DNA from 3 places in the Anoxybacillus sp. UARK-01 genome. Region 3 is predicted to be linked to each of the others. Evidence: riboswitches for the same ligand, from Rfam matches in the RefSeq annotation. Region 3 holds a riboswitch; each other region holds the start of a gene.

Region 1 (8,340 bases), on a different contig from region 3:
AAATGATATTTTTTCATAAATTGTTCAGCTCTTCCGCGACGGTCCGTAAATTTTTGTTTCCCAGTATAAAAGGGGTGCGTATCTGAACTAATTTCCACTTTAATAAGCGGATATGTATTCCCGTCTTCCCATACGATCGTTTCGTTAGAAGATTTGGTCGATCCGCTTAAAAATTTATATTCACTGTTGACATCCATAAAAACCACTTTTTGATAGTTAGGATGAATGCCTGGCTTCATTTGAGAATCACTTCCTTTAGATTATTTTCAGCAAAGCGCTACTTCGTTTCGCGATGCAGCGTATAGCGCTTTAAACGTGGTGAATATTTTCTTAATTCTAAGCGCTCTGGATTATTTCGTTTATTTTTTGTCGTGATATAGTTACGGTCACCTGTCTCTGTGCACTGTAAAACAACTTTTACTCTCATGCCTAAGATCCCTCCAAACTGAAAATATTTGATACACCATTAAATCGTAATAATTACGATTTAACATATTCAACTTATCAAAAAAATAAGCAACTGTCAATCGTCAAGAAAGAAAGTCAGATTCGCCCTCTCATAGCTTAGAGAAAAAATCCTAAAAGTTGACGATCGCTTTGTCGTTCTCTCTTCTCCTTTTGTGGACAAATATAGATTTACTTTCGGGCCATCTATAAATAAAAATTTTTTCTTATTTTCCCTATAATGTAAGCGTTTTTATCTTTTTTTCATAAAAACCGATATTGACAATCAGCTTTATCGGAATTATGATGAGTATAAAAATTCCATAAACAAACCGCTTATCAAGAGCGACCGAGGGAACAGGCCCAATGACGTCCGGCAACCTCCCGCAATCGGGAACGGTGCCACATCCTGCAGAATGGCTTTCATTCTGAAAGATAAGTCTGGTATTTACATACCGATGCCTCTTTCTGAGTGAAAGAGGTTTTTTCTTTTATATGGAGGTCCATGCAAAAATTTTCGTTACCATATGAAAAGAGCCATCGCGAGACTTTTTGCAAATTCCATTCTTTTTAAAAAAGCTCGACTCTCAGGGGGGAAAGTGATGATTGAAATCAAGGATGTAACTAAAATTTACACATCGAAAAACAGGCAAGTCATCGGCGTCGATCACGTCTCTTTGACCATCCAAGCTGGAGAAATTTTTGGCGTCATCGGCTATAGCGGCGCCGGCAAAAGCACGTTGCTGCGCTGCCTCAACCTTTTGGAGCGGCCGACATCTGGACAAATTATGATAGACGGCGTTGATTTAACATCTTTAAACAGCGAACAGCTACGGCAAGCGCGTCTAAAAATCGGAATGATTTTTCAACATTTTTATCTTGTCAGTTCAAAAACAGTTTTTGAAAATATCGCATTCGCTTTAAAAGCCGCTAACAAACCGAAGGAGGAAATAGAGAAACGAGTCAATGAGTTGCTAGACATAGTCGGTCTGTCTGACAAGCGAGATGCCTACCCTGCCCAGTTGAGCGGCGGACAAAAACAGCGAGTCGGCATCGCGCGGGCGCTTGCGAATGATCCCAATGTCCTTTTGTGCGATGAAGCAACATCGGCACTCGATCCAAGCACAACCAAATCCATTTTGACACTGTTGAAAAAAATTAATCGCGAATTAGGCATCACTATTGTATTGATTACCCATGAAATGGAGGTAGTGAAAGATATATGCGATCGCGTCGCGGTTATGCAAAATGGAAAAATTATAGAATTAGGAACGGTATATGAGCTTTTTACCAATCCAAAGGAGGAATTAACGAAATCTTTCATCAATAGCATCCTGCAATTTGAAGTTCCTGACCATCTGTTGCAAAAACGGACAGGAACGATGGTGAAAATTTTATTCAAGGGAGAGAGCGCCGAAGAAGCGATCGTTTCCGATATGTTGCAAACCTTTAAAGTGAAAGGCAATATCTTACACGGGAAAATCGAATATATTCAAAACATCCCGCTCGGCGTCTTTATCATGGAGCTGACAGGAGAGCGCAAAGAAATTGAACGAGCGCTCGATTATATTTCCGAAAGAACCAATGGATTGGAAGTGATTGCGCATGCTGCTTAATGCTCTTATCGATCTTATTCCTGAACTAAACAAAGCGTTTTTAGAAACGATTTATATGGTCGCCATCTCTCTTTGTATCGCGATCCTTATTGGACTTCCGTTGGGGATTCTGCTTTTCGTCACGGATCGGGGCCTTTTTTTAGAAAATAACATCGTCAAATCCGTTCTAGGCTTTGCGGTCAATCTGATTCGTTCGATTCCGTTTGTCATCTTGCTCGTCGGGCTGCTGCCGCTGACAAGACTGATTACCGGAACCACCATCGGTCCTACTGCTGCCTCTGTCTCGCTGTCGGTTGCCGCCATTCCTTTTTTCGCAAGAATGGTAGAAACCTCATTGCGAGAAATTGAGAAGGGAGTGATTGAAGCAGCAATTGCCGTTGGGGCTACGCCGTGGATGATTATTAAAGATGTACTGCTGTCGGAAGCTCGCCCGGGCATCGTCCACGGGATCACCATTACAACGATTAGCTTAGTCGGATATTCTGCCATGGCCGGCATTGTCGGCGGCGGGGGCATTGGCGACTTAGCGATCCGTTTTGGCTATTATCGCTATGACAATACGGTGATGATTACAACGATCGTTGTTTTAATTTGTCTTGTTCAAATCATTCAATTTAGCGGTGAACGCATCGCCCGTCTTGTCGATAAACGGTAAAAAACAACGCAATCGATAAAATAATCAAGGGGGATTTCAACATGAAAAAACGACTGGTTTTACTTATTTGCCTTCTTTCCTTTTCACTTTTAGCGGCATGCGGCAATAAAGAAGCTGCTTCCGGAAGCACGCAGAAAAAAGAGCTGACGATTGGCGCAACTTCCGGTCCATACAGCGACATGGTCAACCAAGCGATCAAACCGCTGTTAGAAAAGAAAGGATATAAAGTCAAAGTAGTGGAATTCAGCGACTACATTCAACCAAATTTAGCTTTAGCCAATGGCGATTTAGACGCTAATTTATTCCAGCATAAAATTTATATGGAGACATTCGCTAAAGAGCATCATCTTGATCTTTCTGAAGTCATTATTGTTCCAACTGCTCCAATGGGGATTTATTCAAAAAAATTTAAATCACTAAATGAAATCAAGGATGGAAGCGAAATGGCGATTCCGAATGATCCTACGAACCTGGCAAGAGCACTACTAATCTTACAAGACCAAAAACTGATCCAGCTTGACTCATCCGTCAATCCGCTCACTGTTTCGGAAAAAGATATCAAAGAAAATGTCAAGCACCTTAAATTTAAACCGATTGAAGCAGGGCAATTGCCGCGGACAGTTGAAAGCGTCGATTTGGCGGCGGTGCCCGGCAACTTCGCTTTAGCGGCAAAAATGGACTTAAATGACGCTCTTGCCCTAGAAAATATGCCGGATGATTATCGCAATCGCATCGTTGTGAATACAAAAGATTTAAATCAACCGTTTGTCAAAGATATCCAAGCAGTGGTTCAATCAAAAGAATTTGAAAAAGTGATCGACCAAAATTTCAAAGGCTTTGGAAAGCCAAAATGGATGCTGGAACGAAAACAATAACTTCTCCCATACACGCCGTCTCCTCACGGCGTGTGTCTTTTTCACAGCATGGAAATAGACGTTTCGTCATCGAACCATTATAGTAAAAATAGATCGAAGAACAATAAAGAGGCGAGAACCATTGACACACATTCAAGGAGGCAGTACAGAATCTAGCAAAGCAAGCTGGGCGCTGTTTTTGGGCGGATTTGTTACCTTCGCCAGCTTATTATACGGCTCAGCCGCTCTTGCCGCTGTTCGCAAAAACCTTTCACATTTCTGCCGCTTCAGCTAGCTTAGCCATGTCTGTATCGACCGGTGCATTAGCCATTATCATTCTCCTTGCCGCGAGTATCTCGGATCGCGCTGGAAAAAAGAGAGTGATGACCATCTCGTTGCTGTTAACATCGTTATTAACGATGGCAAGCACGCTACTCTCCCACTTTCCTTCTCTTGTGCTTGCGCGCGCGTTACTCGGTATGGCAGCTGCCGACGTCCCCTCTTTAACAATGGCTTATATTACGGAGGAATTTCAAGCAGAAGGAATTGGCAAAGCGATGGGGCTTTATTTAGCGGAACCAGCATTGGAGGCATGGCTGGACGAATAGCGATCAGGCTATTAACCGATTGGTTTTCATGGCGGACCGCACTGTTTTCCATAGGAGCCTTTTCGCTTTTATTAAGCGTTATTTTCGCCGTGATCCTGCCGGCGCCGCGCCATTCTGCCCCAAAGCCGTCTAGCGGCAAAACGGCTTTGGCGGCCTATGTTGTCCATTTGCGCCATAAACCGCTGATGTCGCTGATTATGCTCGGCTTTTTATTTATGGGAGAGTTTGTGACGCTGTACAACTATATTAGCTTTTTATTAAGTGAACCGCCATACTCATTAAGTCTATCCGTGCTTGGATTTTTGTTTATGGTGTACTTATTCGGAAGCTTCAGCTCTGTTTATATGGGAAAAAAAGCCGATTTATCTGGATATGCGCCCACATTAAGTCTATCGGTCACATGGACCATTCTCGGTGCCGCTATTCCCCTTATTCCTTCTGTTGCGATAAAGCTGATTGGGCTTTCACTATTTACGTTTGGCTGCCATTCGATCGCCAGCACATGGATTGGCAAATGCACAAGGCTCTATAAAGCGCAAGCAGCTTCTCTTTATCTGCTATTTTATTATGTAGGGTCGAGCTTGGCGGGGACAGCAGGAGGTTGTTTTTAGATGCATTTTCATTGGTTGGGTGTGATCGCGTTTATCATTGCTTTGCTGCTGTTAAGCTATCCGTTGATTAGATATGCCCAAAAGCATCTCCAATAAGTGTTCGTCCTGTCTGCTATCTTGTTCTTCCTAAAAGCGTTCCCGCTTTCTCCTTCAATAAAAAACGCCGGCGGATCTTCTGTTTCCGCTAGCGTTCCCCCATGCTTCAATCCCTAAAACAAACCTTCCGAAGGTAAGTTTCCTCAATGTCATCTAGTAGAGTCGGGCGGCCGAGTCTCGAAAAAGAGTTCACCTTGATCACACGAATCGATGACAACGGCAAGATCATACATATTTTCCCAACCGACACTCTTCCAAAGATCATTCATTTCGTCCTTAAAAGGACAAGAACGTGCAAGTTCCCTTCCTCTCATTGACTATGAATCGGCTCCAGACATGCACGAACATCATTTTTCGGTGAATTGACAATCGAATCTACTTCATACATGCTCATCTTTGCCGCGGCATATGGCTTAAGCAACGATTTCACATAATCGGTATCCTCTAGCTTTGCATCCAGCCATGCTTCATGCTGCTCTGGCGGCAAAATGACCGGCATCCGCTCATGAATGGGGCTGACCAATTCATTTGCTTCCGTTGTAATAATGGTACATGTATACAACGCCGTCCCTTGCTTGTCCCATTTTTCCCACAGCCCTGCAAAAGCAAAAGGCTCACCATTTCGCAACGTAAAACGATACGGAATTTTGTTCGTCCCTTCCTTTTTCCATTCGTAAAATCCGTCCGCTAAAATTAAACAACGGCGCCGTTTCAACGCTTGACGAAAGCTCGCTTTTTCATCGACGGTCTCGCCTCTCGCATTGATCATCTTCCAGCCGATTTTCGGATCATTCGCCCAAGCGGGCACGAGCCCCCACCTCATCATTTTTCCGATCCTTATCCCATTCTCTTCAACAACCGTCAGCACCGCTTGGCTTGGCGCGATGTTAAAACGGGGCGATAGCGGTTCAGGAAAAACAAAATGAAACAACGCTTGCAACTGCTCCATATCAGCCGCCAACGAAAAACGTCCGCACATCCCAATCCCCTCCTTTAAATATATACTTATGTACAAGTATAACACTAAGAGGGAGCGATATGCGCGCTCCCTTTCATCTTTTGCTCCATTATGTCCATCCGTTTTCTCTACCTTGCGCTTTCCTCAGCTGCTTGCACTTGTATACGAACGCAATGCAAACCGCCAAAAGCGACGTGCCAGCCATAAAAACACAACAGCCAGCAATCCAGCAATAAGCGCAGTCGCCATATTCCATTTTCCCAGCAACGATAAAGCCGGCATATTCGTAATTACCGCCGCTGGCAGCACATAAGTCAAAATCACGCGCACCCAGCCGCGGTACATGCCGATCGGAAACCGCGCTGTTTCAAAGAAGGAATCAAAAATAAAAGATAAATCATCAATGCGGATCACCCAAAACGAAGTCGTCATCAGCATCATCCATAACGAATAAATCAATACAAGCGACGAAGCCATCGTGATCAGAAAAACGAGTATATCAACCAATGATGGCATATAATGCTTTTCCGCTAGTCCATAGACGATCAGACCGAGGCCAAGAGCAACATCAATCAACCGCCAAAACACTAAATGACGAAAGCTCACATAAAACATGCTATCAACAGGCTTGGTTAAAATATAATCAAGCGTGCCGCGGCGAACGTGCTCAAGCAAGCGCGGCATATTGGGGCGCAAAGCAAAATCGATCCAGCCTTTCAATGTATTAAAGACGCCGAGCAGCACAAGTACATCTGTATATGTCCATCCTCCAAGCCGATCGGTCTGATAAAAAAAGATATGGATGGTCAAAATCGCAATCCCAATGCCAAAAAAGCTGGAAACCAGATTCCCAAGAAACTCGCTACGATATTCCAGCTCTTCAACAAAGCACGCTCGGAAAAATTCGCGGAAAATTCGCCAGTATCTGCCCATGATCAACCACCCACCGCTTGATTTTTCTTTAATCCCGCTTTCCAGATCCATTGAAGCATCATAATGAATATCACGGCCCAAACCGATGCGATCATAAAGCCCTGGCGCACCTCATGACCATTAGCGGCTTGGCTGATCAGATCAATCGGAAAACCGATCATGTAACGAAAGGGCAGGAAAATGCTCCATTGCTGCAAAAGCGGTGGAAGCATCGATAATGGCGCTATTCTCCCTGATAAAAATAAAGAGATAACTTCCAGCACGCTGTAGATGGCCGCAACTTTTGTTATCCAAAAACCAAGCAGCCCGCAAGTATAGCTAAGCAAGAAACGAAGCAGCGCCCCCATCAACACCGCCGCCAAAAATAACAACAGCTGACTCATTGATATCTCAACGCGCAGTGCCGACACAAACAGCGCCGCCCCCGCCCATATCGGTATTAAAATAACAAGAAATAATAGCTTATACACTACATTCTCCGCAATCGCCCAATGGATCGGATGCAACGGCCGGATGATATAGTTGGAAAATGTCCCTTCGCGAATTTCGCGATCGAGCTCCCAAACATCCCATGCACTTGTCATTCTTTCTACAAAAATCACGGCCATAAAGTAAAAAAAGAACGCATCGCTTTGCGATGGATCAATGTTGATCCAAACAGCCATCGTAATCAAGGGCTGAGTGATAGCCCCGGTCATCCATACAATCGTAGCTAGGCGGTAAGCCAGCATTTCCATGTACTTCATCCGTAAAAGAGCAGCATATTTACGAACCATGGGACAACTCCTCCTGGAAGGCGCGCGTAATCACTTCTTCCATCGGCGGATCTTGAATGTTAATATCATGAACGTGGAAATGCTGCAAGAAATGCGCCGACACTTCAGCTACCCTCTCACGATTAACCCGCAATACCACCTGGCTGTCCTCGATTTCTGCCACTTCCCCATAATCTTCCCAGCGCGCATTCGGCACTTCAGAAAAGCGCACCTCAAGCCGTTTGTATGGCGCCAGCTTTTCCGTTAACACCGACAATTCTCCGTCATAAATCAGCTGGCCGTAGTTAATCATCATAATGCGGTCACACAGTGCAGTCACATCTCCCATATAATGCGATGTTAATAAAATGGTCGTTTGGTGCTCACGATTATATTCCGCAATAAAACGCCGGACTTTTTCCTGTGTATGAACATCAAGGCCAATCGTTGGCTCATCCAAAAATAAAACGGCCGGCCGGTGCAATAAAGCCGCAGCCAGTTCACAGCGCATCCGCTGCCCAAGCGACAGGCTTCTCGTCGGTTTTGTTAGCAGCGGCTGCAGCTCCAACAGTTCCACTAATTCATCAAGCGTCCGATGAAAGGTGCGGTCATCGATTTCATAAATCGCCTTATTGACTAAAAAGGTTTCCATGGGCGGAATATCCCAAATCAGCTGACTTTTTTGTCCCATCACCAAACTCATCATTTTTTTAAACTCCGGCCTCTGCTCGAACGGAACAAATCCTCCAACATTCATCTTTCCCGATGTCGGGTGAAGCAGCCCAGCGAGCATTTTCATCGTCGTTGTCT
Region 2 (11,232 bases), on a different contig from region 3:
ATTGTATCGGACTGTTGCAGGTGCTCTCACATATGTTATAGTCAGCGGGGCAGTAGCAAAGAGTTTAGTTAAGAAAGCGGTAGGGAAAGTAGCAAAGAAGGTTTTACGTAAGGGTACTGGAAACCTCAATAGTCTACTAAAAAAGAAATCATTAGGTAGAGGTTCAACAGGAAGAACAACCCCTAACAGCCTTGAAGAACAGTTAGCCATGAAGGAAGTATTATCAAATCCACTTGCTGGAGCTAGGGAGGTAGTTCCAAGAAGTAAAATGAATGATAAAAGATGGCCTGGTTCAGAAGGATGGGTAAAAATGCAAAGAATTATTAAGACTTCCAAAGGAAATATCAATATTCACTTTAATTACAATATCAAAACGGGAAAATTTGATGACTTTAAATTTAAGTGATAGGAGTGAATAATGTTTGAAGGTTAGATGTATTACAGATGATGGCTATTTATTTAGTCCAAGAAAGGTAAGAGAAGGTTATAATCAAAAAACCACCTATAACGGAATAGAAGTTAATAGAGATTATAATGTCTATGGAATATTATTTTATGAAGATGGGTTAAGATATCTTTTATTTGACGATTACGAAACTCCTTATTGGTATCCGGCAGAATTATTTGAAGTTATTGAAAATAAAATACCTGAAACATGGTATTACAAGTTTTATGGATATGACGAGGAAGGGATTTCTGCAATCTGGGGCTATTATGAATTAGTGCATTCCGAGAAGCATTTTGATGGATTAAGTGAGCAAGAGCCAGAAGAAATAGAATTATTTCTAAAGATAAAAAAAGAAATGTATAATTAGATTGAATTTTTTGGTGGTTATGGCGATGATAACCACCATATTTGTTTTTGAAGATATGATGGCGATAACGACTAAACGGTATGGGCGAACAGGAAACCAAATACGGTGAAGAACCAAAACGGCGATCCGCTCTATTATGCAGCGAACTACCGCGGCGATGTCGTGCGGATGGTCGATGAAAATGGAACGACGGTCGCGAATTACAGCTAGGATCCATGAGGCAAAGTGTTGTCGGTTTCGGAAAATGCGGCAATGGCTGGACAACCAATAGAATATGCAAGAGGGCATCAAACGGGAGGGATTCCGACAAATGTTGTTGAAGATGTAATGAAGAACGGCACTTCAAGAACAGTCATTAGAAACGGTGCAATTAGAATTATTTACGAACATAATGGTGTTAGAGTTGCCGCTGAAGAACGAGGGAAAATCGTGATAGCTCCCATGCGATACTATTAGCAAAAGAGTAGGGTTCAGCGAATATTAGGAGGCAATGAAATGAGAAGGGATTATTATGAAAGAATTGAAAGAGCCGTCAAGTATATTCATGATCATTATGACGAGCCTATTCATCTTGATACATTAGCCAACGTTTCCCATTTTTCGAAATATCATTTTAATCGTATCTTCACTTCGGTTGTTGGAATGACACCGATGTCTTATGTGAAAAAAATTCGTCTGCAAAAGTCGGTGTATTACTTAACTGAAACGACTAAATCTATCTTGGAAATCTCCAATCTCTGTGGTTTTGGCTCCGTTTCAAATTTTAATGCTGCTTTTAAACAACATTTTCACATGGTTCCCAGTGACGTAAGAAAAAAACATCAAAATCGCAATATTTCATTAGATATAAGCAAGAATCAAGAAGAATGGTCTGCTCCGATACGTTATACTTACGCTAACCATCATTTATTAAGGAGAATATGGAGCATGAATATAACGATTAAAGAGCTTCCTGACTATGAAGTGGCTTTTGTTAGGCATGTGGGTAGCTATTTAGAAACGTATTATGCATGGAATCAATTAAACGAATGGGCAAACCGAAACGGATTGTATCCGCCAGAGCACGATTTTATTGGCATCTCATTGGATGATCCACTTGTTGTAGAAGAATTTGCTTGCCGCTATGATGCGTGTGTGACGCTGCCGACCGGTTTCAAGGGAGAGGAAGATCCCGATATTCAATATAAAACAATACCTGGCGGATTATATGCCTTATATCAGTTTTACGATACGATTGATAAATTAGCGATTGCGTATCAAAGTTTATTTGGACAGTGGTTGCCAAATAGTGAGTATGATGCGGATGATAGGCCGTGCCTGGAATTTTGTATGAATAATCCAGAAACAGATCCGGAAGGAAAGTGTAAAGTTCATTTATATGTCCCTATAAAAGAAAGGGGATCATCTAGCGGGGGCTAGGAATAGGACGAATGATCTGGCGACGATGGTCGATCGTAAAGAAGAAGTCCTTGTTATTTCGATGTTATAAATCCTGGTTTTTGGAAATTAAAAAATGGTTGTCATTTCCATAAAATAATGGTAGCATAGGAATAACTGAATAAGTCTTATCAAGAGTGAACGAGAGATCGGGCTCAATGACTTCACAGCAACCTGCGCTTGACGCAAGGTGCTCCTACCCGCAAAGCGCTTCGCTTTGAATGATAAGGACGGCTTCAAGCTCTTTTCGCGTCATTCATGGCGGAAAGAGCTTTTTATTTTGGCAGAGCCGTTTGTGACCATCCTTATTGAGAAAGGGGCGAGAATGATGAGCGAAACGATCCGCAGGTACATGGCGTGCCATATGAAAGCTGCTTCATTCGCTTTACATGTTGCCAACGGTGTGAAACGTCAGCTTCGTCAATGGGATTCTACAGCGATTTTTTACATTGATCACCATACGAACTTTTTTCTATTGTATGGGCAAGCATTTGGAAAACCGTTTCAACTGTTACTTACGTTGGCGGAAGTGGAAGTGTTCAAAGCAGAAGAGCCCTATGCGCTCGATCGTTACATTTGGCGGGAGCTAAGAGAGCAAGGGCTGCCGGTCGGGCAGATTGATTAAAAACGTTAGAAAAGAAAAAGGAGAGGGAGCTATGGAAGTCGAAATAGATGAGCATGCTGGTATTCGAGGAAAAGACATGGAAACGAATGTCAGCGGAATGAGATTGACTCAGCGAAATGGGCGGTTCTTGTCTCCTAAATGGCATGTCGCTATGCTCATTGATCCTTTCGAAACCTTTACCTTAGTGAGAGGGAGTGAAACAAGAAAAAGGACGGTTGCCATCGCTTAGGGTACCGCTCATGAGGAAAAACGGTAGGGCCTTTATTTTTTCTTCGGCACGAGCAGCAAATGGCCGGAATTCTCAAATCGGTAAAGTAAAAAGAGAAAAACAAGCGTCCCGATGTAAAGCGGGACCTTGTTTGGGATTTTCATGTTACGATCTTTGATTAGAGGGAACGATCGATATGATCTATTATTTTGTTGTTAATAAAATCTCAGGAAACGGAAAAGGGCTGAAAGTTTGGAAAAAGGTTGAAAAGCTGCTTCAAGAGAAGCAGGTAAATTATCAAGTTCGTTTTACAGAACGTCCAAAACATGCGGTAGAAATAGTGAAGGAGTTTTCTTCTAAAGCATGCAATGCGGTTGTCGCCGTTGGCGGCGATGGCACAATCCACGATGTGGCAAACGGGCTCATTCATTCGAATATACCTTTAGGGATTATTCCGGCAGGGTCAGGAAATGATTTAGCAAGGGCTCTTGATATACCGATGGACTATAAAAGGGCGTTGGAACGTATTTTAAGAGGAAAGAAAAGAAAAATGGACGTTGGAAAAATTGGCGAAGAATACTGCATGACTGTAACGGGAATCGGATTTGACGGCAAAGTGGCCGAAATCAACAATATCGCTAAATATAAAGATTTATTAAATCTCGTTAGGTTAGGCGATCTTTCCTATGGATTGAGCGTTTTGCATGCTTTATTCCAATATCGTCCCGTCCGCATTCAATTAAAAATTGACGGGAAGGTTCAATCTTTTTCAAATGTATGGTTCATTGCCATTGCTAATACTCCGAATTACGGCGGAGGGATTAAAATATGTCCGGATGCTTGTTACGATGACGGACTTTTTGACATTTGTATCGTACATAGCATCACAAAATGGGAGCTGTTACGCACGTTTCCAAAAGCGTATAAAGGAAAGCATGTTTCACATCCAAGTGTCACCATGATCAAAGGAAAACAGGTAGAAATTATCGCTGAACCGCCGATAATTGTCCAAAGCGATGGCGAGATTCTCACGAAAACTCCAGTGAATGTAACGATTCAGAAGGAGGCGTTGCTAATTATGTGACCCTCCCGCAGGCAAAAAAGCTGTTCAAGCCATTTATTTTCATCTAAGGAACGCTTTGTGGGCAAATGAATAGGTTCACTGGCGTTTCTTGTTCGAGAGAAGAAGCAGGAAGATCATTCTGTTTTTTAGTAGCATAATAGATCATCAGCACTGGGGAAATGATATATTTATACTATTTTATAAATTCTAAAAATTAATTGAAAAATAGTGGAAAAAGTGATTAAATAAATGGTAAGTAGTATACATTTCAGTGATGATGCTTAAAGGATTCGTTGCACGAAATTATAGAAACGATGTTTCTTATTACAAAACAATAAGGGGTGTGAGGATTGCTCGCCACAGAATTTTTATCAGAATTAAAGGCGATTTTGCGCGACAGCCACGTTCAAGTAGAAGAAGATGTGGGACATCCGCTGGGAAATAGCGGTCGGGTCACCGTTTATCCGCAGTCGGAAGAGGAGATTTCCAATGTTTTAATGTATGCAGACAACCATGGAAAAAAAGTAACGATTGTCGGCGGCGGAACGAAGAGAGGATTTGGCGGGGGAACGGAAGTCGCCGATCTTTTGCTTTCACTGGCGGAATATAAAGGAGTTGTCGAGCATAACGTTGGTGACATGACATTAACGGTTAAAGCGGGGACACCGTTTCAATCTTTGCAGGAATATTTAGCCGAATATAACCAAACGATCGCGTTGGATCCGATATGGCCAGAATATGCCACGATTGGTGGAGCTATTGCAGCGAACGACAGTGGTCCGAAACGATTTCGTTATGGTTCTGCTCGCGACAGCGTCATTGGAATGAGAATTGTTTACCCGAATGGAACGGTTATCCGCTCGGGAGGCAAAGTGGTTAAAAATGTGGCTGGCTATGATATGAACAAGCTGTTTATCGGTTCTATGGGGACGCTCGGAGTGATATCGGAAGTAACGTTGAAGCTTCGCCCGCTTCCGAAATATGAAAGCCTTATTCTATTATCCTTTCAAGAAGGAAAGATGGAAGAAATACGCGCTTTTGCTGTGGAATTGCTAGATTCGTTGATGGAACCGACATCCCTGGAATTGTTAAGCCCTTCTTTATCGGAGCGGTTAACAGGGAATCATGCTTATACAGTAGCGATCAGCTTTGAAGATGTCGAAAGCGCTGTCCATTACCAGGAGAATTTTGTCAAGCGCATTCAGCCAGCCAAAACAAACATAACGATTTTACCATTAAAAGAAGCGCGAGCATTTTGGAGACAATTTTACACCATCGCTCCGAATGGGAGGGAAAGCGGAAGCAGCAACGAAATAGAGGCTGCTTTGAAAATCGGCGTTGTCAATCTCGATGCTCTTCAAGTCATAAAAGCAAGCCATATTTTACAAGACGCTATGAATATAGCTGTTGAGGCGCATGGCGGTCTTGGGCATGGACTATGTCAAATATATATCAAAGGGACGGGCGAAGAGGTTGTTGCTGCCATTGAGCGGCTTCGTCAGTTTGTGATCCCGCTTGGCGGATACGTGATTGTGAAACATTTGCCGTTGGCGCTTCGGCAAAAAGTAGAGGTTTGGGGTGAAAAACCGTCTTATTTCTTCCTATTAGAAGGTATTAAAACAAAAATAGATCCCCATTCTACTCTTAATCATGGACGATTTGTAGGAGGGATATAATGTGAGTGTAAGAGAGAACGATGTAAAACAAGCACCGGCATGTACAGCGGCGAGCTTGGGGAATTATCTTTGGAATGACCCTCCTGATGAAAGCAAATGGGCCGATTGTGTTCATTGCGGCATGTGCTTGGAATCCTGTCCAACTTATGAACAAACGGGGCAAGAACAGCATTCTCCGCGCGGGCGCGTCCATCTGATTAAATCGGTTGCCGAAGGAAAGCTGGAAGTGAATGAAGCGTTTGCCGATCCGGTTTTTGCGTGTCTTGATTGCCGCGCGTGTACGACCGCTTGTCCTGCTGATGTCGATGTCGGAGGGCTGATCGAAGAGGCGCGCGGGCAAATTCGTCAAGCGATGCCATTGACCGGATGGAAAGGAGCGGTAAGCAAATTTTTTCTTGAGGGAGTATTTCCGCATGCGAATCGCTTGCATTTATTAGGGAGGTTGTTGAAGTTTTACCAAAAGAGCGGGTTGCAAAAGATGGCGCGTAAGACGCGGCTGATTCATATGATGCCGGAGCATTTAGCGGAAATGGAAGCGATTTTACCGGAAGTCAAACAGCCGGTTCGCCAAAAATACAAACAGGCCGGCATGATTCAAGCGAAAGGGGAAACGAAGCGGACGGTTGCCCTTTTAACTGGATGCGTCATGGATGTGATGTTCAGTGATATAAATGAAGCGACGATTCGTGTATTAACCCGTAATGGAAATAATGTGACAATCCCACAAAATCAAACGTGTTGTGGAGCGCTGCATGTTCACGCCGGCGACCGTGAAACAGGAAGAAAGCTGGCGAAGCGGAATATCGAAGCGTTTAAAGATGCTGATACAGTCATTGTGAATGCGGCAGGCTGCGGCTGCATGTTGAAAGAATATCCAGAATTATTCCGTGAAGATCAGGAGTGGCGCGAAAAAGCAGAACGGTTTGCTGCGAAGGTACAAGATATTTCTAAATATCTTTATGATACAGGGTATGAAAAGCCAAAAGCTGAAATCAAAACAAGGATTACGTATCATGATGCATGCCATTTAGCGCATAGCCAAGGGATACGCCGGGAGCCGCGCGACATTCTTCTTAGCATTCCTGGGGTGGAAATGGTGCATATGCCGAATGCCGACCGTTGCTGTGGAAGTGCTGGCATTTACAATATCACTCATCCGGAAATGGCAGGAGCTGTCCTAAAAAGTAAAATGGAGCATGTTCCTGAAGAGGTCGAAATGATTTCGATGGGGAATCCCGGCTGTATGCTACAAATGGCGATGGGAGTGCTGAAATACGGAAGAAACCAAAAAATTGTGCATACCGTTCAGCTGCTTGATTGGGCATACCAAAAAGAGGATCAACAAAAGGTGGGAGAATCATGGCGATAAAAGGTGGGCAAATAAAGGATACACATATCGAAAATCTTGCGAAAATCGTTGGTACTTCAGCGATTCTCTATAAAAAAGAAGATTTGCTTGCATATGACTGTGATGGTTTTACGATTCATCGCCATTTACCGAAGGCAGTCGTGTTTCCCAATAGCGCAGAGGAAGTCGCGCAGATTGTGAAATATTGCCATGAGCATGATTTGCCCTTTCTTGCCCGCGGTGCAGGAACGGGATTAAGCGGCGGAGCGATTCCGTTAAATGGCGAGGTGATCATTAGCTTAACCAAAATGAAGCGGCTCGTATCGGTCGACCTCGAAAATCGACGTGCGGTGGTCGAGCCGGGCTTTATAAATCTGAAGCTGACCCATTCGATTGCTGATAAAGGCTATTATTATGCTCCTGATCCATCAAGCCAATATTGTTGTACGATCGGTGGGAACGTTGCTGAAAATGCCGGGGGAGCCCACTGCTTAAAATATGGCGTGACGACAAACCATATTTTGGGGCTGGAAGTTGTTTTGCCAAATGGGGAAATGATTGAAATAAGCACAAACGGAGTTCTTGATCCGCCTGGATATGATTTGCTTGGAATATTGACAGGATCGGAAGGCACGTTAGGAATTGTAACGAAAATCACCGTTCGCATTTTAAAAAATCCTGAAGCGAAACAAACGGTGCTGGCGTATTTTGATAAAGTTTCCGATGCCAGCCAAGCCGTGTCTGATATCATTTCCGCCGGAATTGTTCCCGCTGCCCTTGAAATGATGGATAAAACAGCGATTGAGGGGGTGGAAGCAGCGGCGTTTCCAGTAGGGCATCCGAAAGATATTGAAGCGCTTTTGCTTATTGAAGTAGATGGTATTTCTGCTGGTATCGACGAACAAATTCAAGAAATATTAAAGGTATGCCGAAGCCGAAATGTTCGTGAAGTGAAAGTAGCCCAAGATGAGAAGGAACGGGAAAGATGGTGGGCGAATCGAAAAACGGGATTTGGGGCGATGGGAGCGATTTCTCCGGACTACTTAGTGCAAGACGGGGTGATTCCGCGGAGCAAGCTGCCGGAAGTGCTAGAACGAATCAGACAAATAAGCGAAAAATATGGATTGCGAATCGCGAATATTTTCCATGCTGGGGACGGAAATCTTCATCCACTTGTCCTTTTTGATTCGAGGAAACCAGGGGAAACAGAAATGGCATTGGCGGCTGGAAGCGAATGTCTGCAAGCTTGTGCCGATGCTGGCGGATCGATCACCGGCGAGCATGGAGTGGGCATTGAAAAACGAGAAGAAATGCGTTTCATTTTCAGCGACGAAGAAATTGCCGCACAAACCAATATTCGTGATGTATTCAATCCGAAAAACTTATTAAATGCTGGAAAGTTATTTCCGACACCAGGGCGTTGTGTTGAAGTGAAAAGAAATGAGAAAATGAAATAATTTTTTGAAAATTATTGAAGCACCTGCAACTTTATGCTATTATTTTTTTAATAAATTAAGAAACGATGTTTCGTAATAACAAACAGAAACTCTCTGTATGAGGAAGGAAGTACTTTTAAAAAATCGATGAGGATGAAATGGGGGAAGTGGTTGTATGCAAGACTATGTAAAAGTAGGAAATCTTCAAGTTGCCCGCCTTTTCTATGAGTTTATCAACCAAGAGGTTTTGCCCGAAAGCGGAGTTGAAAACGAACAGTTTTGGGCGGATTTAGAAAGGCTAGTAAACGATTTGACGCCGAAAAATAAAGGGTTGCTTGCCCGACGTGATGAAATTCAAGAAAAACTTCATGAATGGCATCGCCAGCATAGAGAAAATTTTGATTTTCATCAATATAAATCATTTTTAGAGGAAATTGGCTATTTAGAACCAGAAGTAGAAGATTTTCAAATCACAACTGAAGGAGTAGATGATGAAATCGCTCTACAGGCTGGACCACAGCTAGTTGTCCCTGTCAGCAACGCCCGTTATGCGCTGAACGCAGCGAACGCGCGCTGGGGGAGTCTCTATGACGCTCTTTACGGAACGGATGTAATCAGTGAAGAGGACGGCGCGGAACGTGGCGCTCATTACAATCCTGTCCGCGGCGAGAAAGTGATTGCCTATGCTAAGCAATTCCTCGATGAAGCGGCACCGTTAAACGGTTACTCCCATAAAGATGCCGTCAAGTACGCGGTCCTTGATGGAAAATTATCTGTTTCCACCAAGGATGGCAAGATGACAAACCTTCAAGATGAGGAAAAATGGGTCGGCTATCAAGGAGATCCGGAAGAGCCATCGGCTATCTTGCTGAAAAATAACGGCTTGCATATTGAAATCCAAATCGATCGCCATCATCCTGTCGGCAAAACCGATGCGGCGGGTGTGAAAGATATTTTATTGGAAGCAGCGTTGACGACGATTATGGACGGAGAAGATTCTGTTGCCGCCGTCGATGCGGAGGACAAAGTCCTTGTATACCGCAATTTATTAGGTTTAATGAAAGGAGATTTGACAGCCACATTTGCAAAAGGCAATCAAACGATAACGCGCACGCTCCATCCTGACCGGATTTACACAAAGCCAAATGGAGAAGAATTGGTATTGCGGGGACGTTCGCTCATGTTCATTCGCAATGTTGGCCATCTGATGACGAATAATACCGTATTAGATCCGAATGGCCAGGAAATTTATGAAGGGATTTTGGATGCGGTTGTGACTAGTTTAATTGCGAAACATTCTCTGTTAGGCAATGGCCGCTATAAAAATTCCGCAAAGGGTTCGATCTACATTGTGAAGCCGAAAATGCACGGTTCAGAAGAAGTGGCTTTTGCGAATGAATTATTTGACCGTGTGGAAGATATGCTGGGCCTCGAGCGAAATACCATCAAAATTGGTGTCATGGACGAGGAACGCCGCACAACGCTGAACTTGAAAAACTGCATTTATCAAGTAAGAGACCGCATCGTGTTTATTAATACTGGTTTCTTAGATCGTACGGGGGATGAAATCCATACTTCAATGGAAGCGGGGCCGATGATTCGCAAAAACGATATGAAAACATCAGCATGGCTGCAAGCCTATGAGAAATCAAATGTAAGCATTGGGCTTGCTGCTGGTTTGCAAGGTCGGGCGCAAATCGGTAAAGGAATGTGGGCCATGCCGGATATGATGGCGGAAATGCTGAAGCAAAAAGGCAGTCAGCTTCAGGCAGGCGCCAATACAGCGTGGGTACCTTCTCCAACGGCAGCGGTCTTGCATGCTCTACACTATCACCAAATCAATGTAACCAAGGCACAAAATGAATTAAGCAAAGAGTTGAAAGATTTCCGCGATGATATTTTACAAATTCCAGTGGCCGTCGATCCTAACTGGACTCCGGAAGAAATTCAACAAGAACTAGATAATAACGCTCAAGGCATTCTTGGATATGTTGTCCGTTGGGTGGAACAAGGAATTGGTTGCTCGAAAGTTCCTGATATTCATAATATCGGGCTGATGGAAGACCGGGCGACCTTAAGAATTTCAAGTCAGCATATCGCCAACTGGCTTCATCACGGAATTTGCACGAAAGAACAAGTGCTCGAGACATTAAAACGCATGGCGAAGGTCGTCGATGAGCAAAACGCTGGAGATCCTGCTTATCGGCCAATGGCGGAAGACTATGATCATTCTGTCGCCTTCCAAGCGGCCTGCGACCTTATTTTCAAAGGCTATGAGCAGCCGAACGGTTACACGGAACCAATTTTGCATCGCCGCCGCTTAGAAGCCAAGGCGAAGTTTGCGGTAAAACAGTAGGAGACCTACAAGGAACAATGAGGGCATTCTATTTATTTAGGATGCCCTTTCATCTACGTGATACAGTGAACAAGGGTGGGGAAGTTGTCCTGATTTAAACGTTGCAGAAGCCGCCGCCAATGGATGGCCAATCGGGAGTTGTTTGTCACTATATAATGTGCTATCAGCGGCAGCAGGAAAATGGCTCATTGCTGAATCATGGCTGAATGATTTTCAGAATCGTTCGAGAGTCAGGCATTCTTTTCATAAAAACAGGTTGGAAAAAGGT
Region 3 (11,232 bases):
ATGATCCATTCAAAATGCTCTGGCTTAACACAACCTTTTCGGCATCTCCCTCGAGCAAAAGCGCCAGCGGGCCCATCTTGCCCACAAAGCGTTCGTTGTTTGACAAAGACATGCTGACAGTGGACAAGCAAAGGGTTTACAGATTATGACGGAAAAACGAGGAATCGGGCGGCGTTAATCGGTTTTTATTGGATCATCACCACGCCTGTTTTTAATATGTTCTAACCTCTCGTTGAAACTATTGTTTTATCAATATGAATGGACTTCATGACCGATTCAATTGTTGACGGCTATTTTCTACACCTCTGAATACAGCGAACGAATTCCTGTGGCAATGGCGATGGCTTGCTCTAAATCCTCAATTAAGTCTTCGACATTTTCGATGCCGACCGATAGACGAATCAAATCTTCCGTAACTCCCGAGGCCTGCAAATCTTCTGGGCTCAACTGCTGATGCGTGGTGCTGGCTGGATGAATAATTAAGCTTTTGGCGTCTCCTACATTGGCCAAGTGCGACCAAAGCTTCACGTTGTTAATGAGAGCCGCTCCCGCTTCTCTTCCTCCTTTAATGCCGAACACCACAACGGCTCCCGCTCCTTTCGGCAAATATTTTTCGGCCAAATTCTTGGCTGGATGCTTTTCGTGTCCAGGATACAGCACCCATTCTACTGCCGGATGGCGATCTAAATAGTCTACAATCCGACGCGTGTTAGCAATATGCTCTTTCATGCGTACATGAAGCGTCTCAAGCCCTAAATTAAATTGAAACGCATTAAATGGGCTAATCGCTGGTCCAAGATCCCGCAGCAATTGCACACGAGCCTTAATGATATAAGCAGCCGGACCTAAAGCTTCTGCATACACAAGATTGTGATAGCTTGGATCCGGAGTTGTAAATCCCGGAAATTTAGGAGAATCCCAATTAAACTTTCCTCCGTCTATAATAATGCCGCCAAGCGTTGTACCGTTTCCAAGCAGCCATTTAGTAGCTGAATGAACAACGATATCCGCCCCATACTCAATCGGACGGCATAGATATGGAGTGGCAAACGTATTATCAATAATGAGAGGAATACCCGCTTCATGCGCAATGTTGGCTACCGCTTCAATATCTAGTACGTGCAAACTTGGATTACCAATCGTTTCTGCAAAGATCGCTTTCGTTTTTGGCGTAATGGCAGCACGAAAATTTTCCGGATTAGCGGGATCAACAAAATGCGTTGTAATCCCATATTTCGGAAGGGTAGTGGCAAAGAGGTTATAGGTACCTCCATATAGCGTTGAAGCTGACACAATCTCGTCTCCTGCTTGCGCTATATTTAAGATCGCAAGCGTGATTGCGGCCATGCCGCTTGCTACTGCAAGACTTCCAATTCCTCCTTCTAATTGTGCCACTCTTTCCTCAAAGACTGTGGCGGTCGGGTTATGAATGCGCGTATAAATGTACCCTTCTTCTTTCAATGCGAATAAGTTGGCTGCATGCTCCGTATTGGCAAATTGATAAGCGTTCGATTGATAAATCGGAACGGCTCTTGCTCCTGTCACAGGATCTGGACTTACCCCCCCATGCACCGCCAGCGTTTCTAAACGATATGATTTTTCGCCCACTGTCATCCTCTCCTTTTTATAATCAAATGAAAACCCCCTCTTCATCATAAGAAGAGGGGGAAATTTCCTTTAACTCTTCTTATCTGCCAGAGCGATACACTCTGCTGGAATTGGCACCGTGTCAAACCGGTTGCCGGGCTTCATCGGGCCAGTCCCTCCGCCACTCTTGATAAGAACTTGTTTATTATTTTATTTTTCTGAATAATAACACTGTTTTTTTATCATGTCAATAACATTTCGTGATTTCATATTCAAGAGGCATAACGATATGGTTTAGCTAAATGAAGAAGCGATTCTAATAAAAGCATGTGACGAAAGCTACCGGAAACCACTAATTCTTTTAAGCGGAGCTGCTGCTGCAATTTAAGTTCACCTTTCAACAGACTAACAAGCGCCTCTTTCGACCCTCTAATGGTTAATATCTTCCTTTCATCAGCTTCCTGCGCCAGATGAACTCCCGTTTTTGAAATGGCGAAAATCAGTGTTTCTGCATCGCATTCAAAGCGAATGTAGAGTTCCTCCTCCGGTAAAATCGGCAACAGATGGTGCAACGTCTGTACACGTTCCATAAATTTTTTAGTTAATTCATAAATCTTCATCGTTTTCCCGCCTCTCCATTATCCTTTTCTCTCATTTATTTCCATAGAAAAAGGCATAATTCCTTTATAAACTTGTCGACAAATCATCAAGAAAACGTACACGATTTTTCATATTTCCCGAGAAATATGTCAAAAAAACTCTAAATAAAAAAGCAAGCCCCCAAAGGCTTGCTTCAATCTATACGGATGCCAACACTTCTGCACAATCTAAAATGGACCTATCTACTGTTTGTTCTTCTCTTATCCATAAATGCATGCATTACGGCTTTTGCAATTCTTGAATCACCTCATATAAATATGGGACAGATTGAAATGCATATAACTTCTTTTTCATTTCCCCGTTTCTAAATAACAGCAGGCAAGGTACACTTTCAATTTCCCAGCTGACCGCTCGATCCGGCATATAGTTAATATCGGACTTCCGAAAGGCTACATGAGAAGTTAGCTCTTGAACAATGCTGACCATGCGATTCGCTAGCTGGCATGTGCCGCACATCGGTGTATATACATACAAACATACAAACTCCTCCTGCTGAATGAGTTCATCTAATTGCTGTATCGTTACTTCTTCCACACTTCTTCACACCTTTTACCAATCATCTGCATACACATCAATATTAGCGCTCAGCAGCACCGTTGCAATATGTTTTTTAGGTGCTGCGGCCACCTCTCGATACATGCGATCGATATATAAATGCTCCGCCTCAGGAAATTCACGGCGCAGCTGCTTTCGCAATCGTTCTCCCGCTTCATCCGAATCCACTAAGATAAACACTTCTTTATCATACAGCTGATCAATCCACTCATCTAATTTTGCACGGCTGATCGTCCCGTTTGTGCAAATGATTTCAACGGAATCTTTAATCATGCCCTCTATTTTCTTTTTGTCGGAGCGCCCCTCGACAATAATTACTTTTTCTTTATCCATCATGATCATCACCTAATGAAAAGAAGTTATGTATATTGTATTCCATTCGCTCTTTGTTTTCTACCTTCCTGCTTCCAAAAATAAAACAGCCTTGAGATCGGAGAAACAATCCATGCTTGCTTTAACCATTCACTATTCATATAAAAGATATAACGCCGCGGCATTATTAGCCACGGCGTGCTAGAATCGATCTTATTCTTGGTTAATCATTTGCTCATATTGTTCAGCCGTCAATAAACGATCGATTTCGCTTAAATCAGTCGGCTCAACAACAATCATCCATGCCTTCTCATATGGAGATTCATTGACAAATTCAGGATTGTCGTTTAATTCTTCATTAATTTCAACAACTTTTCCACTGATAGGGGCATACAGCTCAGAAACCGTTTTCACTGATTCAACACTGCCAAACGGCTCGTTTGCTGTAAGTTCCGCACCTACCTCTGGAAGCTCAACAAATACGATATCTCCTAACTCGGATTGCGCAAAATCAGTAATTCCAATTCGAACTTTACCATCTTCCACACGTACCCATTCATGTTCTTCAGAATAGCGCAATTCTTTTGGTGTGTTCATGATTTATGTCCCTCCAACAGCAATGTATTCTTTTTAATAATAACTGATTTTTTTGAAAAACTCGACTGTATTCGTTATACTTGTCCAAAAATTTTTTCATAAGCTTGCTCATCAAATCCTACTACCACATGCGTCCCATCTGTTGCAATCGGCCGTTTAATCAGCATGCCATCCGATGCCAATAGTTCAAGCAGCTCGTCGTCAGTCGCTGTGCTGATGCGATCTTTTAATCCTAGCTCCCGATACCTCATGCCGCTTGTGTTAAAAAACTTTTTGAGCGGAAGCCCGCTTTGTTGATAAAGCTCTCTTAATTCATCTTTTGTTGGTGGATGTTCGGCAATATGTACATCATTCACTGCGATGCCGCGCTCCTCTAACCATTTTTTCGCTTTTCGGCAAGTGCTGCATTTCGGATACCAGTAAAAAGTTAACATGATCGTTCATCACCCTCTATAAACAAAGTACCAGACGATTCGTCTGGTACTTCTCATTATTACACAATATAACGTTCTGCTTCAATGAGCGCGGCCGCCGCTTCGCGTTTTTTGGCAATGACATTGATTGGAGTATGGCGCGTAAGCTTGCGCAATGCCGATAGCATCATTCGCAGCATATCTCCTTGCTCAACCGCTACAATCGTTTCTTTTGCATGTGCTTCGATTTCATTAAATGCTTCCTGGCAGAAAATTTCTGTATATAAAATTTTTTGTTTATTTTTCTCTGCTCCAAATTTTTGAATCGCCTTTTCTGTGCGAAGAAGCGCTGATTCCATCGCATAAATATTGCTGACAATGTCGGCAATATTCACTAGCACTTCTTGTTCTTTCTCTAGTTTCGGGCCAAATTTCTGCACGGCTAGGCCGGCTGTCAACAGAGCAATTTTTTTCGCGTTCCGCACCAAATATTTTTCTTGCTCTAGCAATCCATCTCCTACTTCTTCCGGCATCAGCATCATGAGTTCTTCTTGCAGCTTTTGCGCTTTTTGCAAAAGAGGAAGCTCTCCCTTCATCGCTTTCCGCAAATACGTTCCCGGTACTAACAGGCGGTTGATTTCATTCGTTCCTTCAAAAATACGGTTAATGCGCGAGTCGCGATACGCCCGTTCAATTTCATATTCCTGCATAAAACCGTAGCCGCCATGAATCTGTACCCCTTCATCCACAATGTAATCCAATACTTCCGTTGCAAAAAATTTATTCAATGAACATTCAATGGCATATTCAGCAATAGATCTAGCAATTTCTTTTCCTTCTCTCGCTTGTTCGGCATCCAGCTTGCTCATGCGCTCCTCAAATAATCCAACTGTGCGATATACCGAGCTCTCCGCAGCGTATAGTTTTGATGCCATCGTCGCAAATTTTTCTTGTGTTAATGAAAATTGGGAAATTGGCGTTTTAAATTGCTGGCGCTGATTCGCATATTGAATCGTCACCTCTAGAGCCCGTTTGGAGCCGCCAACCGCTCCGACACCTAATTTATAACGGCCAATATTTAAAATATTAAAAGCGATGACATGCCCCTTTCCAATTTCCCCTAATAAATTCTCCTTCGGCACAAGGGCATCTTGTAAAATTAATGTGCGAGTGGAAGAGCTTTTAATTCCCATTTTCTTTTCTTCTGCTCCGGTAGACACCCCAGGAAAATCACGCTCTACAATAAAAGCCGAGAAATGCTCGCCATCCACTTTAGCATAAACGACAAACACATCCGCAAACCCTGCATTGGTAATCCATTGCTTCTCTCCATTCAAAACATAGTGAGTGCCTTCTGCATTCAGCTTCGCTGTCGTTTTCGCCCCTAGAGCGTCCGAACCGGAGCCCGGCTCTGTTAAAGCATAAGCCGCTATCTTTTCACCTGTGGCCAATGCCGGCAAATATTTTTGTTTTTGCGCTTCTGTTCCAAATAATACAATAGGAAGTGAGCCGATTCCTACGTGGGCGCCATGCGAAATCGAAAACCCTCCGGCCCGCGCCATTTTTTCGGCAATTAATGCTGAGCTGATTTTATCAAGCGACAAACCTCCATACTCTTCCGGTACATCCGCGCTTAAAAGTCCAATTTCTCCCGCTTTCTTTAGCAGTTTAACAGAACGATCAAACTCATGATTTTCTAAGTGCTCTAACTGAGGCAACACCTCATTGATCACAAATTCCTCTGTTGTTTTGGCGATCATTTTATGCTCATCTGTAAAATCTTCCGGAGTAAACACGCGTCCGCAGTCTACCTCTTCAATTAAGAAGCTGCCACCTTTCACCACATTATCCATCGCTTTTGCCATTGCGTTTCTCCTCCTTGTTTTTTATGTGAACAACCTTGATATCATCTGCTTTACACTACTCCAGTAATTCAAATACACCAGCGGCTCCCATGCCGCCGCCGATGCACATCGTAACAATACCAAATTGCTCATGCCGGCGGCGCATCTCATGAAGCAAGGTCAACGTTAATTTAGCCCCTGTGCATCCGAGCGGATGCCCGAGTGCAATCGCTCCGCCATTGACATTGACTTTTTCTTCATCTAGACCGAGCTCCCGAATCACTTGAATCGCTTGTGAAGCGAACGCCTCATTTAGCTCAAATAATCCGATATCGGAAAGCTCTAATCCAGCAAGCTTTAGCGCCTTTGGAACAGCAGCAATCGGCCCGATTCCCATCACTTCTGGAGGGACGCCTGCTACGGCGAATGAACGGAATTTTCCAAGAGGCTTCAAGCCAAGCGCTTCTGCCTTTTCGCGATCCATCACCATGACCGCTGCTGCCCCATCGCTTGTTTGCGACGCATTTCCTGCAGTGACTGTTCCATTAACGGCAAACGCCGGGCGCAGCTTTGCTAATATTTCTTTGTTCGTTTCCGGACGAACACCTTCGTCTTCAGCAAATACGATCTGTTTTTCCGCAAGTCGGTTATTTTCAACCGTACGGATCGTGACATTCACCGGAACAATTTCATCCACAAACTTCCCGTCACGGATCGCTTGGGCTGCCCGCTGATGGCTGCCTACAGCAAACGCATCCTGTTCTTCGCGGCTGATTCCATACTTCATAGCCACTTGCTCTGCTGTATGTCCCATTGACATATAGTATTCTGGAATGTTTTCAGCAATTTTTGCATTCGGCCTCACAACATGCCCCAGCATGGGGACAAGACTCATTGATTCAACGCCGCCAGCGATAATCGTGTCAGAGTGGCCAAGCATAATGCGTTCCGCTGCATAAGCAATCGCCTGCAGCCCTGATGAGCAATAGCGATTGATCGTAATGGCTGGAACAGTGTAAGGGAGACCTGCCAATGCCCCTATGTTGCGGGCTATATTTAGCCCCTGCTCCGCCTCCGGCATGGCGCAGCCAAAAATCAAATCATCGATGTCTCCATCATAATTTTCCGCTCTCTTTAATGTTTCTTTCACAACAAGCGCGCCTAAATCATCTGGACGCATATGAGCAAGCGTCCCTTTTTTCGCCTTTCCGACCGGAGTACGCGCTCCCGCTACGATGACTGCTTCTCTCACAATCTTCCCCCCTGTTTCTATATAGGCTTTATTTAAGATTTTACGAGCATGAATGCCTTACAGCATCCAAACCATATTCCACGCAACTTCGATGAGAGCAGCGGATCATAGGCCAGTCAATCCATCCCCTTGCTATTGTTAAGAGAAAGCCCCCTGTGCTCATTTGATACGGCCGCATATCTATGTTTGTTATTTAGTTGCGCAGCGGCTTTCCTTTTACAAGCATATGCTGCATCCGCTCCTGCGATTTTCTTTCTCCTACTAAACTTAAAAACGCTTCTCTCTCTAAATCTAATAAATATTGTTCATCTACCTCCGTACCGTACGGCACTTTTCCTCCAGCAATGACATAGGCAAGCTTTTTGGCAATCTTTACATCATGCTCTGTAGCATAACCGGAAAGGTGCATGGATTGAGCAGCTAAAAGCAATGCTGCGTATCCAGACTCGCCTACGACCGGAATCTTTTTGCGCACAGGCGGCTGATAACCGCTGTCGTATAGAGAAATTACAGCCTGTTTGGCATCATAAAGCAAATGGTCACCATTCATCGTAATTCCGTCTTGTCGATTTAAAAAATTCAGCTCGCGAGCTTCCAACGCCGATGTAGATACTTTGGCCGTCGCAATCGTTTCAAACACGTTATTCGCCACTTTTTGCAAATCAAAGTCCACGCCATTCGGCAGGCTGTTTAAATATTTAATATATAGTTCCTTGTTTCCACCGCCGCCAGGAATCAACCCAACACCAACTTCAACTAATCCCATATACGTTTCTCCTGCCGCTTGAATGCGTGCGGCCGGCAAGCAAATTTCCGTACCGCCGCCAAGCGTCATCGCAAAAGGAGCAGCAACCACTGGCTTTGGACTATATTTAATATTCATCATCGCCTGCTGGAACTGTCTCACAACGAGCTCAATTTCAAAATAATTATCATCTTGGGCCTCCATTAAAATCAGAGCCAGATTGGCACCAACACAGAAGTTTTTCCCTTGGTTTCCAATGACAAGGCCTTTATAGTTGCGATCGACTTCCTCTAGCGAGTCGTTGATCATTTGGACAATATCAAGGCCGATCGCATTATTTGGTGAATGAAACTCTAATAGCGCCACATCATCCCCTAAATCAATCAAGCTGGCACCGCTATTTTTTTTGATAACCCTGTTTTCTTCTTTTAACCGTTTAAGATGAATGACTTTTGGATTCTCTGAAACAGGCTTGTATTCTCCCTTGTCATAAACTAAAACTTTTCCGTTTTCTCGCTTATAAAAGGATGTATGCCCCGCAGCAAGCATTTGAGCAACCCAATCAGGAACGTTCTTTCCTTCTTCTTGCATTTTGCGAACAGACGCTTCCACACCGATCGCATCCCATGTTTCAAACGGGCCAAACTCCCATCCAAATCCCCATTTCATTGCCCGGTCAATGGCGACAATATCATCGGCAATTTCCCCTAGCAGTTGTGCCGAATAAAGAAGGACCGGGCTTAAAATATTCCAAAGCAATTCTCCAGCACGGTCATCGCTATATACAAGCGCTTTCAATTTATTGCTTAATCCTTTAGCCTGCTTGCTCATCTCGACCGCTGGTGTTTTTAGTTTTTTGCTTGGTTCATATTCCAGGGTTTCATAGTTTAATTCTAAAATGTCCTTTCCTTTTTTGAGGAAAAATCCTTGTCCTGCTTTGCTGCCAAGCCATCCTTTTTCCAGCATTGCTTTCATAAAATCAGGAGTGCGAAAAACCTCTTTTTCCTCTCCGTCCACTTTTTCAAATACATTGTTCGCTACATGAATAAATGTATCTAAACCAACGACATCCAGCGTGCGAAACGTAGCGCTTTTCGGACGTCCGATTAACGGCCCTGTAACAGAGTCAACCTCGCCAACGCTATAGCCTCCTTTGATCATTTCTCGCACTGTTACTAGCAGCCCATACGTTCCAATGCGATTAGCAATAAAATTAGGCGTATCTTTAGCAATGACGACTCCTTTCCCAAGCACTTCCTCGCCAAATTCCTTCATAAAGGCAACAATCTCTGGATCAGTGGCTTTCGTCGGAATGATTTCCAGAAGTTTTAAATAGCGGGGCGGATTAAAAAAGTGAGTCCCTAAAAAATGCTTTTTAAAATCTTCCGAACGTCCTTCAGACATGGCTTCCACTGAAATACCAGACGTATTGGAACTTACAATGCTCCCTTCTCTTCTGACTGCGTCGATTTTAGCAAACAGCTGTTTTTTTATGTCTAAATTCTCCACCACTACTTCAATAATCCAATCAGCCTCCGCCAGACGGTGTAAGTCATCTTCAAAATTTCCGGTCTCGATGAGCGCCAGCTTTTCTTTCGTCATCAGCGGCGCCGGTTTTTGCTTCAATAGCTTTTGCAGAGCCTGATTCGCCAAGCGGTTACGAACAGCTGTATGTTCAAATGTAAGACCTCTTGCTTCCTCCTCCTTTGTTCGTTCACGCGGCACGATATCAAGAAGCAAGGTTGGAATGCCGACGTTCGCTAAATGTGCGGCAATGCCGGAGCCCATTACTCCAGAACCTAATACCGCGGCCCGTTTAATCCGTTTGACCATGGCAACTTCCCCCTCCGATATATTGAATGAATAATCATTCATTTTTTCTCAAAAAAAATATTGGCTGACTATTATTCTTATAATTTAAATATAAAGTATCTTTTAAATTTTCGCAATATATATGCTTAACAATTTTTGTCTAGAGTATAAATTATTTTTTTCAGCCAAGCTAAAAACGGAGGTGATAGGGATGGCAAAAATGCAGAAGAACCCGTCTAAAGCAGCCGTCAGCGCCGCAAGTGTAAAGGGAAACGCAGGACCAAATGTCGAGATGGATGGAAGCGGGAAAAAAACAAGTCAAAATCAGCAATATAAAAAAGCAAACATGCAAGGAGAGTAACGATACTTGCTATAGCTGGGCAATACATGCAACAATGATCCATACAACTTGATCCTTCAACATTCACTTCCACTTGAGAAGTCGATGGTTGAGCGATCGAACATCCCCCTTTCGGACAACCGGATTTGTCTGAAAACGGCCTGTTGATTGGGCTGGCGGTCGCGCTTTGGCGTAACGGCCGCAAGTTACCGACTTGCCTTTCGACCGTAAGTTTTATTGACACCATTCATTTATTCAGTAGATATAGCGTAAGGACCATAAACGAATCGATGGGATCTAGCACCACGAGTGAACGATATAAAGGGGCTGCCTTCTAATAATAGGCAGCCCCTTTTGGATCGAGCAGAAAAATAAAAGCGGAATCAAACGAAGAAACAAAATCGCGAATTTTTTTCTTCATTCACTGTTAAAAGCTTAACCACATGAGATAGGTACGGCCCTTCCCAAATAACGAACGTTATCATTCTGTTCAAGGGAAGGGGCAGAAAAGCTTGTGTTTACCCAGATCATGTGTGATTTTTATAAAACAATAAACCATGGATATTTGTGCCTTTACTATTTACGCAATATTCCTTTGATAACAAATGCTACATTCGCTGGGCGTTCAGCAAGACGGCGCATAAAATAGCCGTACCAGTCCGTTCCATACGGTACATAGACACGCATGGTGTATCCTTCGCGAACAAGCTGTTCTTGTCGTTCTGGGCGAATTCCGTACAACATTTGAAACTCAAATTGATCATTTGGAATGTTATATTCCTTTACTAGCTGCTTCGTATATTCAATAATCGCATCATCATGAGTCGCTACCGCCGTATAGTTTCCATTCAGCAGATGCATTTTAATAATTTTTTTGAAATTATCATCAACATCTTTTTTCTCAGGAAACGCTACTTCCTGCGATTCCTTGTACGCTCCTTTAACAAGGCGCAAATTCGGATGGTAATCTTTTAAATCTTCAATATCGGATTCCGTACGATATAAATACGCTTGCAATACCGTACCCACATTATCATATTCTTTTTTCAATTGCTTAAAAATATCCAATGTTTTTTGGCAACGTGAATAGTCCTCCATATCAATGGTAACAAATA

What was found. A riboswitch is a leader RNA that binds a small molecule or an ion and turns the genes downstream of it on or off. The one in region 3 is predicted to bind S-adenosylmethionine.
Region 1: another riboswitch for S-adenosylmethionine. It lies ahead of B6A27_RS15535 (methionine ABC transporter ATP-binding protein); the one in region 3 lies ahead of B6A27_RS17075 (O-acetylhomoserine aminocarboxypropyltransferase/cysteine synthase family protein).
Region 2: another riboswitch for S-adenosylmethionine. It lies ahead of B6A27_RS08395 (hypothetical protein); the one in region 3 lies ahead of B6A27_RS17075 (O-acetylhomoserine aminocarboxypropyltransferase/cysteine synthase family protein).

Annotation. Positions count from the first base shown of each region.
Region 1 covers NZ_NASY01000049.1:98,322-106,661, forward strand. Annotated here, with positions in the region: gene B6A27_RS15525 (type B 50S ribosomal protein L31) at 1-239, opposite strand, end outside; gene rpmG (50S ribosomal protein L33) at 278-427, opposite strand; SAM riboswitch class I at 778-886, shown strand; gene B6A27_RS15535 (methionine ABC transporter ATP-binding protein) at 1,047-2,060, shown strand; gene B6A27_RS15540 (methionine ABC transporter permease) at 2,050-2,715, shown strand; gene B6A27_RS15545 (MetQ/NlpA family ABC transporter substrate-binding protein) at 2,757-3,590, shown strand; partial or broken gene B6A27_RS15550 (MFS transporter) at 3,712-4,884, shown strand; gene B6A27_RS15555 (SOS response-associated peptidase) at 5,195-5,863, opposite strand; gene B6A27_RS15560 (ABC transporter permease) at 5,987-6,775, opposite strand; gene B6A27_RS15565 (ABC transporter permease) at 6,778-7,551, opposite strand; gene B6A27_RS15570 (ABC transporter ATP-binding protein) at 7,541-8,340, opposite strand, start outside.
Region 2 covers NZ_NASY01000038.1:388-11,619, forward strand. Annotated here, with positions in the region: gene B6A27_RS08375 (RHS repeat-associated core domain-containing protein) at 1-406, shown strand, start outside; gene B6A27_RS08380 (hypothetical protein) at 423-815, shown strand; gene B6A27_RS08385 (hypothetical protein) at 1,044-1,271, shown strand; gene B6A27_RS08390 (AraC family transcriptional regulator) at 1,311-2,234, shown strand; SAM riboswitch class I at 2,378-2,483, shown strand; gene B6A27_RS08395 (hypothetical protein) at 2,533-2,877, shown strand; gene B6A27_RS08400 (hypothetical protein) at 2,909-3,106, shown strand; gene B6A27_RS08405 (diacylglycerol/lipid kinase family protein) at 3,282-4,169, shown strand; gene B6A27_RS08410 (FAD-binding oxidoreductase) at 4,499-5,824, shown strand; gene B6A27_RS08415 ((Fe-S)-binding protein) at 5,826-7,193, shown strand; gene B6A27_RS08420 (FAD-binding oxidoreductase) at 7,184-8,629, shown strand; gene B6A27_RS08425 (malate synthase G) at 8,784-10,964, shown strand.
Region 3 covers NZ_NASY01000055.1:22,268-33,499, forward strand. Annotated here, with positions in the region: gene B6A27_RS17075 (O-acetylhomoserine aminocarboxypropyltransferase/cysteine synthase family protein) at 298-1,614, opposite strand; SAM riboswitch class I at 1,685-1,784, opposite strand; gene B6A27_RS17080 (SCP2 sterol-binding domain-containing protein) at 1,860-2,207, opposite strand; gene B6A27_RS17085 (thioredoxin family protein) at 2,467-2,781, opposite strand; gene B6A27_RS17090 (toprim domain-containing protein) at 2,797-3,144, opposite strand; gene gcvH (glycine cleavage system protein GcvH) at 3,328-3,711, opposite strand; gene B6A27_RS17100 (arsenate reductase family protein) at 3,786-4,145, opposite strand; gene B6A27_RS17105 (acyl-CoA dehydrogenase family protein) at 4,205-5,989, opposite strand; gene B6A27_RS17110 (acetyl-CoA C-acetyltransferase) at 6,045-7,220, opposite strand; gene B6A27_RS17115 (3-hydroxyacyl-CoA dehydrogenase/enoyl-CoA hydratase family protein) at 7,414-9,798, opposite strand; gene B6A27_RS17120 (YuzL family protein) at 9,989-10,138, shown strand; gene B6A27_RS17125 (proline dehydrogenase family protein) at 10,694-11,232, opposite strand, start outside.